One region of the Paenibacillus sp. MMO-177 genome, then DNA from elsewhere that is predicted to be linked to it. Evidence: a T-box and tRNA genes for the amino acid it is inferred to sense, from the RefSeq annotation. Region 1 holds a T-box; the other holds one or more tRNA genes.
What was found. The T-box of region 1 lies ahead of argS (arginine--tRNA ligase). A T-box ahead of a tRNA ligase gene usually reads a tRNA of that ligase, here a tRNA-Arg.

Region 1 (7,624 bases):
CGCTAATATCTTTGAAATTGCCGTTTTTGATCTTTTCCAGCAAGTCGTACAGCTTTTCCTGCGTATCAATATCCGCCGCATTGACATTCAGCGCCTTCAAAATATCGCCGCGGGCATAAAGGCCGTAATTCCAGTTATGAATGCTTTCGATCGAACCGTCCGGCGTTTCCGTCGGAATGATATATTGCTTGCCTTTGAGATCAGGGCTATTCATGTCAAACTCGGCAAAGTCCTTGGCTATGCCAGTCGTAATCAGTCTCTTAATATTCGGATATTTATCGAGATAAGGCGTTAAGTCAAGAAGCTGACCTTCCAGAGCGGCTTTCTTGATAACTTGACCTTCACCGCCGGTTGTCGACCAGTACGGAGCGTTTACGATATCCGGAACCGTTCCGGAAGCGAACATCGTATTCAGCTTCTCGACTTCGCTTGTCGTGATCGATTCCATCTTGAGCGTGACGCCAGTCTTCTCTCTTATCGCTTTGGCTACCGGATTGTTCACCTGGTCTTGCGGGAAGCCCGCTCCGCCGCCATTCCATGCGCTCAGGAACGTTAACGTGACCTGTTTGGGTGCATCCGCTTCTTTTTGCCCCGTGTTCGTTGCGTTCCCTGCAGTCGCGTTTGGTTCGTTGTTCCCCCCATTATCGCTGCACGCCGTCATCGACAATGCTAGCAGCGGGATCGCGGCAGCCAGGCCAAGAGAACCTTTTAATCTGGTTTTACGCATTTGACAAGCCCCTCTCATTTATTAATTGTATATATAAAAGGCAATGCCTCTTATACCCCTCGCGACTACTCTTTGAGCGAACCTACCAGCACGCCCTTTACGAAGAACCTTTGAAGGAACGGATACACGCAGAGGATCGGAGTGGTAATGATAATGACAAACGTCATTCGAAGCGCTTCTGGCGTTACGCCCCGCAGCTCCATTTGGGATTGGCTCATGTTTTGGATAGTCGAACCGCCGCTTGAACCCGTCATGGTCTGGAAGGACGCTTCGCTGATCATTTTGTTCAGGAACGTCGCCGCAGGCTGAAGGTTTTCTTTCGAGATGAAGAACTGCCCGGTAAACCAGTCGTTCCATACGCCAACCCCTACAAACAAAGCTATGGTTGCGAGTACCGGCATGGATAGCGGGAGAATGATACGAGCAAACACCTGCAGCTCGCTTGCCCCGTCGATTCGGGCCGACTCCGACAAGCTGGGAGGGATCCCGTCAAAGAACGTTTTCATCACAATCGCGTTAAAAAAGTCGTACAGCACGGGCAGCACCAGCACCCAATACGTATCGATAATATGAATTTGCCGGTACAAGATGAAAGTCGGAATCAATCCGCCGCTGAACAAGGTCGTAAAGAAGAAGAAAAAGACGATGTATTTCCTTCCCGGCAGACCTTTCCGCGAAAGGCCGTAAGCGAGCAAGGAGGTCAGCATGACGGAACACAGGGTAACGATTACCGTCCGTGAAATGGAAATCCAAAAGGCGTTCAAGACCTGCGGATTATTAAATGCCTTGGAATAGTTCTCAAGCGTAAATACGCGGGGGTAAAAGTAAATGCCGCCTTTCATGGCGTCATAGCCGTCATTAAACGAAAGCGCCAAAAAATAAATAAAGGGGTAGAGTGCCGTCAGGCAAAATAGGAGCAGCACGGTATAATTCAAGGTCGAATATATTTTATCGGCTGCCGACATTCTTCTCGTGCCCATTCCCGCACCTCCTGAAATGAATTATCACCCAAATGGCCGTTCTGACTTTCCTCACCATAAAGACACGTCGCTTACCTTCTTGGCTATCTTGTTAACCGTAATAATGAGGATCAGCGAGATGGCCGATTTGAATAAGCCGATCGCCGTGGAATAAGCGAATTGCCCTTGCTGGATACCCGTCTTGAGCACGTAGGTGTCCAATATCTCAGAGACGCTTAACGTAGCAGGCGTCTGCATTAGCCATATTTGGTCAAACCCGGCATTCAGAATGCCGCTTAAGGAGAAGATCAGCAGAATGCCGATCGTAGGCACCAAGGTTGGAAGCGTGATTTTAAACAGCTTGCTCCAGCGGCCCGCCCCGTCCATCTCCGCAGCTTCATACAAGTGCGGATCAATGTTGGTCAGTGCGGCCAAATAAATGATGGATCCCCAGCCAATGCCTTTCCAGATGTCGGAAGTGATAACCAGAGGATAAAATAAGGACGGCATTCCCATAAAAAAGATCGAGTCGAGTCCCATTTTTTCGCGGATGTCATTCACAAGACCAACGTTGGGAGAAAGAATCTTTTGCATCAGCGTCACGACAACGACCCAGGATACAAAATGCGGCAGGTAAGAAATCGTTTGAAAAATCCGCTTTATTTTGCTGCGCATCACGGCATTAAGCATTAAAGCGAGAACAAGCGGCGCCGGAAATCCGAACAACAGCTTAAGGCCGCTGATCGACAGCGTATTTTTGAGGACGGAATAAAAGTTGGAATCGTTCAAGAACTGCTTGAAAAACCGCAGTCCCTCCCATGGACTTCCCATTATTCCGAGGTTGTACTTGAAATCTTTAAATGCGATCAAAACGCCATACATCGGATAATAGCTGAACACCAAATACCAAATAACAGCCGGAAGCATAAACAAGTACGCATGCCTGAAATACCAAACTCTAGACCAAGTCTGGCTCTTTTTTTTCGGGATCGGCATGACTTCGACTTTTGCCTCATTCACGATCATTGTCTCTTCCACCTCCTAAAATGAATAACACTCGACGGCCAGGCTTTTGCCAGTAATACAATTCATACTTCTTAAGCAATTGCTTAGGCTTAAAAGCAGCGTGCTAGTTCAATTGCGGAATCGGCCACATTTTATTCATATCTTGAAAGCGGTTACACCTAATAATAATATAATATATTTAATATATACAATCAATACGACCATCGAACGATTTTAGGGATTATTCGGGCAAATAAGCTTATTTTTTAAATAAAATATGGGTATTTCTTTCGATTTCTAGCCTACCCTAATCTCCATAAATCTATATAATATATTTAATATATTTGTCGTAATGTGTAGATTCATGGAGTTTTAGGTCGCATTAACGCCAATGTTCGTTTTCGCGGCAAGACTTTTGACATGGTCGTGCAAGGAAGGCGCCATGCTCACAACCTATGTTCGTCCGGCTAACCGCAATGGAAGAAGGACAAACACGACCGTAACTTCGCCGTCACATGATTGGTATGCAAGCCCATATACTAGAAGTAACAACATTTGGGGCAAGGGGCTGGATGGGCATGAGAAGCAAAGCGCGCAAGGTAGCGATCGTCGGCGTGGGCAACGTAGGTTCAAGCTGCGCGTATTCCCTCATCAATCAGTCGATATGCGATGAGATCATGCTGATTGGACGGACGCCTGACCGCGCGGCGGCGCAAGCGCTCGACATGTCGCATGGCATGGATTTTATCCACTCCCGCACGAAGATTTATACCGGCACGTACGAGGATTGCTCGGATATGGACGTCGTTATTCTATCGGCCGGGGGATATCCGCCAAAGGGCCAGGACCGGATGGGCACGCTAAGCGAGGTTGCCGATATTTATGGCCATATCATTCCGCGGATTATGGACAGCGGGTTTAACGGTATTTTTCTCGCGGCGGCTAATCCGGTTGACGTGGTTACTTACGCCGTATGGAAATTGTCAGGACTGCCCCGCAGCCAGGTTATAGGATCCGGCACATCCATAGACTCCGCCCGGCTCAAAACGCTGCTCTGCGAGCATTTCACCGTTGATCCGCGCAGCGTGCACGGCTACGTGCTGGGTGAACACGGAGAATCCCAATTCCCGGCATGGTCGCATGTGACGATTGGAGGCAAGCCGATTCGGGATATTCTTACCCAGCATCCAGTCCGGTTCGGACATCTCAAGCTGAGTGAAATTGCCGAGCAGACCAAAAACGCAGGCTGGGAAATTTACACCCGCATGGGCTCCACCCACTACGGCATCGGCAATGCGCTCGCCTACATTACCCGCTCCGTTCTGAACGATGAGCATCGCATCATCGCCGTCTCTTCCATTCTCGAGCAGGAATACAACGAGACGGGCATTGCGGCAGGCGTTCCCGCCATCATTACCCGTAGCGGCGCCAAAGAAATCGTTGAGCTTAATTTGACGCCGGAGGAAGATGAGCAGATGGCATTTTCCTGCCGTATCATTCGCGAAGCAATTGAGCAGTTGAGGCTGGGATGATACAATGAAGGGCATCATTCCTATTCTTAATATCCGGGAGATCGTATCTTATGTCTTTGAACCAGCTCACTGATCAACAGCTTCGGGAAGCAATCGCAAGCGGAGGCTCCGTGCTTGTTCTGTACCGCAGCACCTTCTGCACGCCATGCCATACGATTGCCGGAGAGCTCGAGGCCGCCATCCCTTCTCTTCGCAGAGAAATGACTGTCGCTTCGGTTAACGTCGACCTGTTCCCGCAGACAGCCGCCCCGCTTGAGCTGCGCGCCGTTCCCGCCATGGCCTTGTATAAGGATGGCGAGCCGATTACGGTGATGCGGACTTTCGTGGCCTGCATGTCGTTTATTCAAATTCTTAGCCATAGAACGAAACAATAGATTGATTATTCAGATAACATCAAGTATGATGGTCGTTATATAACATCGAGGAACGGGACAGTAGCGAAGATGATGACCATGAGCAGCGAGCCGGGTTGGTGAAAGCCGGCGATGGCGCCTTTTGCGAAGAGGACCCGGGAGATGGCTCGCCGAACGGAATTTCATTTACAGTAGGCCAGCCCGGTTCAGTACCGTTACAACGGCGAGATGCTTATAGCAGCGCGTTTATTTAACACTTCCGCCTGCTTATAAGCAACAAGAGTGGCACCACGGGATTAACCCCCGTCTCTTACGAGACGGGGGTTTTATGTTTTTATTTTGCTACCATTTTTTCAGGAGGCTTACCCTTATGTTAAAAGAAAAAATTGCCGCCAGTCTGGCGGAGCACTGCGCCCTTTCGATCCAGCAAATTGCGGAGCTTCTGGAGTTCCCTCCTAACGAGCAGCTCGGAGACGTCGCTTTTCCCTGCTTTGCCTTGTCAAAGCTAATGAAGCAAAGCCCGGCGCAAATCGCCGGCCAATTAGCAGCTACCCTGCCGGAGAGCAGCCAGTGGACGATATCCGCTGCCGGTCCCTACCTTAACTTCAAGTTCAACCGCGCCGCGGTGATCGAACAATTCGTGCTGGATGGCGGAGCGCGAATACCGGAGATTGGCGGAGGCAAGCGCGTCATTATCGACATGTCCTCCCCCAATATCGCCAAGCCGTTTGGCATCGGGCATTTACGCTCGACGATGATTGGCAACGCCCTTTACAACCTGCTCCGCAAGGTGGGCTACGACACGGTTAACGTTAATCATCTAGGCGACTGGGGCACGCAATTCGGCAAAATGATTACGGCTTACCTGAAATGGGGAGACCCCGCCGGCAAAGCCGAGGATCCGATTAAAGCCTACCTCGAGCTTTATGTCCGTTTCCATGAGGAAGCGCAGCTCCAGTCGGAGCTGGAGGCGGAAGCACGGGAATGGTTCGTCAAGCTGGAGAGCGGCGACCCGGAAGCCAACCGCTATTGGCGCATGTTTATCGAGGACAGTCTGGCCGCCTTCAACAAGCTGTACGACCGCCTTGGCGTGGCTTTTGACCATTACCTTGGGGAAAGCTTCTATAACGATAAAATGGATGCGGTAGTGGATCGGTTGAACCGTCAAGGCTTGCTCGAAGAGAGCGACGGCGCGTTAGTAGTGCGGCTGGACGAAGAAGGACTGCCGCCCTGCATTATCAAAAAATCCGACGGCACCTCGATCTACGCCACGCGCGATCTAGCCACCGCGATCTACCGGCACGATCAGATGCAGGGCAATGAGCTGCTGTATGTGGTTGGCGCGGAGCAATCCTTGCATTTCCGCCAGTTATTCCTGGTGCTCGGGCGGATGGGCTTTGATTGGGCGAAAGAGTGCAAGCATATTCCGTTTGGCCTCATGCTGATGGACGGGCAAAAAATGTCTACCCGCAGAGGCAAGGTCGTCTTCCTGGAGGATGTGCTGGATGAAGCGGCGGCGCATGCTCTGTGCATTATTGAGGAAAAGAACCCTAACCTCGCGGGTAAAGCCAATGTTGCGGAAGCCGTTGGCGTAGGCGCCGTTATCTTTGGCGACCTGCTCCACTCGCGTCTTCATGAAGTAAACTTCTCCCTCGAAGACGTCGTTAACTTCGAAGGCGAAACGGGTCCTTACGTGCAATACACTTATGCAAGAACGCAAAGCCTGCTGCGCAGAGCAGGCAGCGGTGTTCCTGTTGAACCTGGTCAACATGCTGTAGCTGCCGATTACCACTATGCCGAAGGCGATCAATCCTGGCAGCTGGCGAAGGCTTTGATGCGCTACCCGGATGCGCTCGCGCAAGCGGCGCAGCGTTATGAACCTTCCATCTTAGCCCGTTACCTCATCGAGCTCGCGCAGACGTTCAACCGGTTCTATCACCACGAGAAGATCATTACCGGCAATACAGCCGAACAAGCCGCGAAGCTGGCGCTTGTCCGCATGACGGCCGAAACTCTCGAGGACGGACTAAAGCTGCTGGGAGTCAGACCGCTGAAGGAGATGTAAATGCACAAAGGGGCAGACGCCTATTGACTGCGGACCTGCCCCTTCCGTTTGATTATAGCTTTCTTTGTTGAATCTCGTATTCCTCCACATAATTGCGGTAAGCCTCTCCACGGCAATAATGGATGATATCCGCTTGAATCTCCGGATACAGCACAATGGCAGGCAGCTCCGAAATCGGGATCCATTTGACTCCGATCTGAGTGGGATCAGGAATATCGGGGAGTTTGGGAGACGAACCTTGTTTCAGCGTGCATGCAAAAGTGACCCCTACCGAATGCGTATGCGGAGCGCTGGAATAAATATCGTCTCGTAATCATCATAACGACAAACGGCTTCTGCCGGAGTGAATCACCGTCCTTGCGGACAATGGTTCACGCCTGGCAGAAGCCGTTTCATCATTTTTAGAAAGCTTAAGCTCTCATGGAAGCAGGAATAAAATCATGCTCATTCACTTGACGGTCGAACAGCTCTGCATTTTTCTCAAAGCAGCCGCAGTAGTAGTCTTTCATGCACAGCGGGCATGGAACGTTGAGCAGACGCGTTACGCCTGTCAGATGCCACTCTGGCTTGTTGCTGTAGAAAAGTCTTGCTCTGGAGCCGTCGGCAAGCGTCATAATGTACTGGAATAAACCGGATTTCAGGTCTTTGTCCGCTAAGGTTACGCTCTTAATTTGAAGTTTCGAATTCAAGATCTTCACCCTTACTTTTCGTATTCAAGCTTGTGTAATAATACCCTTTATAGCGCCTGAAGTCAATATTTGCGGCATGGGATGCGGCCCTAACGCCTACTGTACTTATTTTTGTAACAGTTCGCGAATTAGGGTATAATCAAGGTTGCACATACTTACATGCACAGGAGGTGCACCGCACTCATGATCAAACTGGGTATTCTCGACCAGTCACATATTAACGAAGGACAGAATGCGGCTTCCACGCTGGCGGACACGACCCGTCTTGCACAAGAAGCGGAAAAACTCGGATAC
Region 2 (7,624 bases), on a different contig from region 1:
TGCTGCCGCGACTTCGTACGCGCTCATTTCCGGCTGCAGATCGTAAGTAGCTACCTTCGGCGAATTGATCAGAACGCGAGTCTCGCCCGGAAGCTCAACGTCGCGGCCGCCGCTGAAGAAGAACGTTACATGCGGGTACTTCTCGGTTTCGGCAATACGAAGCTGTTTCTTGTTGTTTTGAACAAGCACTTCGCCAAGGGTGTTATCCAGGTTCTTAGGGGAGTACGCCACATAACCGCCGATTGTCTCGCTGAACAGCGTCAGGCAGACAAAATACAGGTTTTTAGGGCATTTCTCGCCACGGTCGAAGCCGCGGAAATCTTCATTGGTGAATACTTGGCCAAGCTGAATCGCACGGTCGGGACGGAAGTTAAAGAAGACGATGGAGTCTTCCGATTCAACCAGGCCTACCGGCTCATCGTTCTCGCCTACGATAACCGTTGGCATAACGAATTCATCATAAACGGATTTTTCATAGGATTCAACTACAGCCTTGATTGGATCCGTGTATTTAGGACCTTCGCCGTAAACCATGGCGCGGTACGACTTCTCCGTACGCTCCCAACGCTTGTCGCGGTCCATTGCGTAGTAACGGCCTTGAACGGTAGCGATCTGGCCTACGCCCACTTCTTCAATCTTCGCTTGCAGCTGTTCCAGGTAACCCTTCGCGCTGTCCGGAGCAACGTCGCGGCCGTCGAGGAAGGCATGAATGAATACTTCGTCCAGCTCCTCTTTCTTAGCCAGTTCCAGCAGGGCAAACAGGTGAGCAATGTGGCTGTGTACGCCGCCGTCGGACAGCAGGCCGTACAGGTGAAGCTTCTTGCCATTCGCTTTCGCGTGGCGAACCGCCCCAAGAAGCGTCTCGTTATCGAAAAATTCGCCGTCGCGGATCGACTTCGAGATGCGAGTCAGATCCTGATACACGATTCGGCCTGCGCCGATGTTCAGGTGACCAACCTCGGAGTTGCCCATTTGGCCATCCGGCAAACCTACTGCTTCGCCGGAAGCAGTAAGAGTAGTGTGCGGATAAGTCGACCAGTAGCGGTCGTAGTTTGGTTTTTTCGCTTGCGCAACGGCATTGCCGGTTACGTCGTCGCGAAGGCCAAAGCCGTCGAGAATAATCAGTGCAACTGGTTTCGGAGCCATCTTACTTGGCCCCCTCAACGAGTGCGATATAGGAAGCCGGCTCAAGCGATGCGCCGCCCACAAGAGCGCCGTCGATATCCGCTTGTCCCAGGTATTCTGCAACGTTGTTTGGTTTTACGCTGCCGCCGTATTGGATACGAACCGCTTCAGCTGTCGCTGCATCGTACAGATCAGCAACTACGCTGCGGATGTAACCGATAACGTCTTGCGCGTCTTCGGAAGTCGAGGATTTGCCGGTGCCGATCGCCCAGATTGGCTCATAAGCGATAACCACTTCAGCTGCCTGCGCAGCCGACAGGCCTTTGAAGGCCGCTTCGGTTTGCACTTTGCAAACATCCTTCGTTTGGTTAGCTTCGCGCTCTTCGAGCTTCTCGCCTACGCAAACGATTGGCGTAATGCCGTGTTTGAATGCAGCATGCATTTTTTTGTTAACGATCTCGTCGGTTTCAGCGAAGTAAGCACGACGCTCGGAGTGACCGATAATCACGTACTTCACGCCAAGATCCTTCAGCATAACGCCGCTGATTTCGCCCGTGAACGCACCGTTGTCTTCGAAGTGCAGGTTTTGCGCGCCGATTGCGATCGACGTGCCTTTTGCCGCTTCAACAAGCGCCGGAAGAGTTGTGTAAGGAGCGCAAATGACGCTCTCTACGCCAGCAACCTCAGCCTTGCCTTTCACTTCGGAGAAGAACGATACAGCTTCGGAAACGGTTTTGAACATTTTCCAGTTACCTGCAATGATAGGTGTTCTGCTCATCGTATATTCCCTCGTTTCTAAAATTATAGATTTCTATCTTATTTATCGTTAAGAGCTACAACGCCCGGAAGTGCTTTGCCTTCCATGAACTCCAGGGAAGCGCCGCCGCCAGTCGAGATGTGATCCATTTTGTCAGCTACGCCGAATTTCTCAGCAGCCGCAGCGGAGTCGCCGCCGCCGATTACCGTGTAACCGGCTGTTTCCGCGCAAGCGTTAGCAACCGCACGCGTACCGTGGGAGAATGGCTCGATCTCGAATACGCCCATTGGTCCGTTCCAAACAACCAGCTTGGAGTTTTTGATCACGTCAGCGTAAATTTCGCGAGTTTTAGGACCGATGTCGATGCCTTCCCAGTCAGCAGGGATGCCGTCAACGTCAACGATCTTTGTGTTTGCGTCTTTGCTGAACTCGTCAGTAATAACGATATCAACCGGAATCAGGAAGTTTTTGCCGAGCGATTTTGCTTTCTCGATGAACTCAAGAGCCAGATCAAGCTTGGAGTTGTCAACGAGCGATTGGCCGATTTCATGGCCTTGCGCTTTAAAGAAGGTGTAAGACAAGCCGCCGCCGATGATGATGTTATCAGCGATCTCGATCATTTTGTTGATAACGTCGATTTTGTCTTTTACTTTCGAACCGCCAACGATCGCCGTGAAAGGACGCTCAGGGTTGTTCAGCGCTTTGCCGAGAACATCAAGCTCGCGCTCCATCAAGAGACCCGATACGGCAGGCAGGTAGTGCGCAATGCCTTCTGTCGAAGCGTGGGCGCGGTGAGCAGCACCAAATGCATCGTTTACGAACAAGTCAGCCAGCTCGGCGAATTGCTTAGCCAGTTCCGGATCGTTCTTTTCTTCGCCAGCGTGGAAACGAACGTTCTCAAGCAAGAGTACGTCGCCGTTATTCAGCGCGTTAACTTGTGCTTTCACTTCTTCACCAACGGAGTCGTTAGCTTTTACAACCGGTTTGCCAAGAAGCTCGGACAGACGTACGGCAGAAGCTGTGTGACGCAGTTCTTCAACCACTTCACCGTTTGGACGGCCAAGGTGGCTCGCGAGGATAACTTTAGCGCCTTTTTCGATCAAATAGTTGATCGTAGGAAGCGTTTCGCGGATACGCTTGTCGTCGGTAATTTTGCCATCTTCGAGTGGTACGTTGAAATCGACGCGTACAAATACGCGTTTGCCTGCTACTTCTACGTCACGAACACTTTTCTTATTCAATGGTGTTGCCTCCCTGATTATGAAGTTGAAAGCATATATGAGATAAAGCCTTTAACAGCAGCAAAAAAGGCGTTCCTTCTCGCAAGAAGGAACGCCTTCGCCTAATATCCACTTAAGTGGAGCCGCAGACTAAGCGTATCCCGGAGCATTAAGCTCCGGAACGAAAGCGTTCCATGCAATTGTGGAATAGCGTGTGTATCTTACAGACCTTTGCTTGCCACGAATGCAGCGAGGTCAACTACACGGTTCGAGTAGCCCCACTCGTTGTCGTACCAGGAGATAACTTTAACCATGTTGCCTTCTACTACCATAGTCGACAGAGCGTCGATTGTGGAGGAAGCTGGGTCGCTGTTGTAGTCGCTGGATACCAGTGGCAGTTCGTTGTAGTTCAGAATGCCTTTAAGAGCGCCTTCGGAAGCTTCTTTCAGAGCTGCGTTAACTTCTTCAACAGTAACGTTAACTTTCAGTTCAGCAACCAGGTCAGTTACGGAAACGTTAGGCGTAGGAACGCGCATAGCCATGCCGTTCAGTTTGCCTTTCAGTTCCGGCAGAACCAGGGATACCGCTTTTGCAGCGCCTGTGGACGAAGGAATGATGTTCTCAGCAGCCGCGCGAGCACGACGCAGGTCTTTGTGCGGAACGTCCAGTACGGATTGGTCGTTTGTGTACGAGTGAATTGTAGTCATCATACCTTTAACGATACCGAATTTGTCGTTCAATACTTTTGCGAATGGAGCAAGACAGTTTGTTGTGCAAGAAGCGTTGGAAATTACAGTGTGCGATGCAGCATCGTACTTGTCTTCGTTAACGCCCATAACGATTGTGATGTCTTCGTTAGTTGCAGGAGCGGAGATGATAACTTTTTTAGCGCCGCCTTTAAGGTGAAGCTCGGCTTTTTCTTTCGCTGTGAAGATACCAGTGGATTCAACAACGATTTCTGCGCCTACGGAGCCCCATGCCAGGTTCTCAGGGTTACGCTCAGCAAATACTTTGATTTCTTTGCCGTTAACGATAATTGCGCCTTCTTTTGCTTCAACTGTAGCATCAAGAGTGCCATGAGTTGTGTCATATTTCAGCAGGTGTGCAAGTGTTTTAGTGTCAGTCAGGTCGTTTACCGCTACTACCTCAACATTAGGGTTGTTCAGCGATGCGCGGAACACGTTACGACCGATACGACCAAATCCGTTAATACCAATTTTAACCATTTTAAATTCCTCCTAAGCTTTTAAATGACTATGGTATATATTTCAAAACGTTCTGCAGCAGAGCCTGCCGCAAATCGTTAAGATAACGATTGCTGCTGTTCTTCGATAATGGCGGACATCTCAAGAGCTGCCGCTTCATCGGTGACAAGCACATCATTGTGCCCAAATTTCATAATGGCTGCTATAGCTTCGCCTTTGCTATGGCCGCCAGCCACTCCTATAACAACTTCAGTCTTCACAATATCTTCGAGTCGTAATCCTACGGTCTGCATTTTGTGAACGACTTCGCCGTTCTTGTTGAAATAAAAACCAAAAGCTTCAGCCAATGCGCCATCCGCGGCCATCGCCTTCACCAGTTCAGGATTCAGCTTTCTGCGCCGGGCCATCACCATAGCGTCCCCGATCCCGTGCACGACGATTCGGGCGCTTCGGACAACCTCGACAATATCGCGGATATTCGGTTCCTGCATCATGGATGCGTAAGCTTCGTCGCCCAGATGATCCGGCACATGGAGCATCCGGTAATTGGCGCCTGTACGCTTAGCCATTGTCGATGCAATGGTATTGGCTTGATAATCGAGACTTTCTCCAAGTCCGCCTCTCGCCGGTACAAACCAGTTGTTCTTCAACGGCGTTGTCGAAGTTAGTTGGTTGGCGACTTGAGCGATGGTCGTTCCGCCGGTTACGGCCACGACATCGTTAGGCTCCATCACTTTGCGAAGCACCTGGCAAGCCGCTCTTCCGAGCTCCCGCTTCGATTGCTCCGAATCCTCGGAATCGCCTGCTACAACAATGACCTGCGATAATCCGAAATGACTTCTGATCTTCTCTTCCAGATCGGACAAGCCGAATAACGTCTTGTAGAAGGGCTCCAATTGCTCAAGCAATTGCTTGCCCGCTTCGCTGATCCGCATTCCCGCCGCATGAATTTCCAGCAGACCTTGCGATTTCAGAAAATCCGTCTCCGCCCTGAGCACCCGTTCCGTCATCCCTAAGGAATTGGCGAGCGTCCTCCGGCCGATCAGATCGGACAACATCACTTGGCGCAATATCGAGTAACGCTTCTTCATTACGTCAAGCAAATCTGGGAGAAGCTGCTGCTGCAGCTCAATAATGTGACGCATCCTCTAGTCTTCACTCCACCCGTTAATAGGCGTAATGGGCTTTCAGGGGATGGACGTTAAACGTCCCGCATACTCACTTTAAGTCCCACCTTTATTTTAGCTAAAAACAATTCACATGGCAAGTAAGCAATCGCCGATGAAAGCGTTTGTATTCACGATTTGCTCAAATTTATTTTTCTCATCTGCCTTGCTTTCTACAATTGAATCGCGTATACTAAGTTTTGCTGTTGCTTTATTATGCATTAAGCGCCCGTGGTCCAATGGATATGACGTAGGCCTCCGGAGCCTGAGATCTAGGTTCGATTCCTAGCGGGCGCGCCATTCAACTTTACCTTAACGCTATACATAAACGTGAACCGTCCTCCATGAGGGCGGTTTTTTTGTTTGGCACAAAAAATGAGTTTGACTATCTTTGACTTTTGTTTGATCATCAGCTAGAATGGGAATCAGTAATACCATCTTTGCTATTTTGAGGAGGGGACTTGGTTGGATATGAATTTCGTTCCTATGGTTATTGAACAGAGCAATCGCGGAGAACGCGCTTACGACATTTACTCCCGCCTTCTGAAGGATCGCATCATCTTCCTCGGGTCAGGCGTAAACGATGTGGTAGCCAACTCCATTATTGCTCAGATGCTGTTCCTTGCAGCAGAAGATCCTGAGAAAGATATTTCTCTCTACATTAACAGCCCTGGCGGTTCCATCACGGCAGGCATGGCTATCTATGATACGATGCAATACATTAAACCCGATGTCTCGACGATTTGCGTCGGCATGGCGGCATCGATGGGCGCTTTCCTGCTCACGGCCGGCGCCAAAGGCAAACGTTATGCGCTCCCGAACAGCGAAGTGATGATCCATCAACCGCTTGGCGGCGCTGAAGGTCAAGCAAGCGATATCGAAATCCGCGCACGCCGCATTATCAAAATGCGCGACAAGCTGAACGGCATCCTGGCTGAGCGTTCGGGACAACCTCTCGAGCGTATTGAGAAGGATACCGACCGCGATTACTTCATGAGCGCGGAAGAAGCGCGTCAATACGGTCTGGTTGACAAAGTAATCGAGCGTATCTAAATATAAAAAGCGGCTGTACAGGCGATAACCTGGACAGCCGCTTTTCTTTTTGTCTTTATTTGAAATAAAAAAAGGACTATCCCTCTGTCATCCGAAATGACTTGGGACAACCCCCTTTTTGTCGAATTAAATTGAATCTTATTGGTTCTCCAGCTCTTCTTTGCTGACGAGCGCGACTAAAGCGTTTACAGCCTGTTCTGCATCCGAACCCTCTGCGCTGATATGAATCTCTGTGCCCGAGCTGATCGCAAGGCTCATGATACCCATAATGGATTTTGCGTTTACTTTCTTGTCGTCTTTCTCAACAAATACTTCGGAGGAAAATTTGTTCGCTTCTTGAACGAATAATGCGGCAGGTCTAGCGTGCAAACCTGTTTTAAGACGAACGACAACCGGTAGCCTTGTCATGGTAACCATACCCCCTATACTATAATAAGTCTGGCAATTTCGCTTCAATGCTCAGCCTGACATGATTAATAACTTTAAAAAGCAGTGTTATACCTTGTATAAGACTTTTTGTTCATATTATATCATTATACCATCTGATGCACTAGGATAAAAGTTTAGCCGTTGCGGATTTTTTCCGCAAGTTCATCAATTTTCCGCAGCCGATGGTTAACGCCCGATTTGCTTACGGTGCCCTTCAGCATCTCGCCGACTTCCTTCAGGTTCATATCCGGATGCTGGAGCCTGATTTCGGCAACCTCTCTAAGCTTATCGGGAAGATTGTTTAATCCGATTTCCTTCTGCAGCAGCTTGATATTATCGATTTGCCTGACCGCCGCGCCGATCGTTTTGTTCAGGTTGGCCGTTTCGCAGTTCACGATTCGGTTAACCGAGTTCCGCATGTCGCGCATAATGCGGACATCCTCGAATTTGAACAATGCCTGATGGGCGCCAATAATGTTAAGCAGCTCGATAATTTTCTCGCCCTCTTTGATGTAGAACACAAAGCCCTTCTTACGTTCGATACATCTTGCGTTCAACTCAAACTTGTTCGCCAGCTCAACCAGCGCCGAGCAGTGCTCTTCGTACATCGATGAAATTTCAAGATGGTAGGAAGAACCCTCCGGGTTGTTGACCGAGCCCCCGGCAAGG

Region 2: it encodes a tRNA-Arg, which carries the amino acid that the T-box ahead of argS (arginine--tRNA ligase) is inferred to sense. The anticodon was not compared.

Annotation. Positions count from the first base shown of each region.
Region 1 covers NZ_JBBCUR010000001.1:1,026,614-1,034,237, forward strand. The annotation lists gene WFK81_RS04525 (extracellular solute-binding protein) at 1-727, opposite strand, end outside; gene WFK81_RS04530 (carbohydrate ABC transporter permease) at 793-1,707, opposite strand; gene WFK81_RS04535 (ABC transporter permease) at 1,759-2,712, opposite strand; gene WFK81_RS04540 (L-lactate dehydrogenase) at 3,270-4,223, shown strand; gene WFK81_RS04545 (thioredoxin family protein) at 4,274-4,597, shown strand; T-box leader at 4,637-4,890, shown strand; gene argS (arginine--tRNA ligase) at 4,947-6,641, shown strand; gene WFK81_RS04555 (hypothetical protein) at 7,052-7,330, opposite strand; gene WFK81_RS04560 (LLM class flavin-dependent oxidoreductase) at 7,514-7,624, shown strand, end outside.
Region 2 covers NZ_JBBCUR010000019.1:25,195-32,818, reverse strand. The annotation lists gene gpmI (2,3-bisphosphoglycerate-independent phosphoglycerate mutase) at 1-1,146, opposite strand, end outside; gene tpiA (triose-phosphate isomerase) at 1,148-1,903, opposite strand; gene WFK81_RS29960 (phosphoglycerate kinase) at 1,942-3,123, opposite strand; gene gap (type I glyceraldehyde-3-phosphate dehydrogenase) at 3,324-4,328, opposite strand; gene WFK81_RS29950 (sugar-binding transcriptional regulator) at 4,406-5,452, opposite strand; tRNA gene WFK81_RS29945 (tRNA-Arg) at 5,699-5,773, shown strand; gene clpP (ATP-dependent Clp endopeptidase proteolytic subunit ClpP) at 5,945-6,526, shown strand; gene WFK81_RS29935 (HPr family phosphocarrier protein) at 6,665-6,934, opposite strand; gene whiA (DNA-binding protein WhiA) at 7,090-7,624, opposite strand, start outside.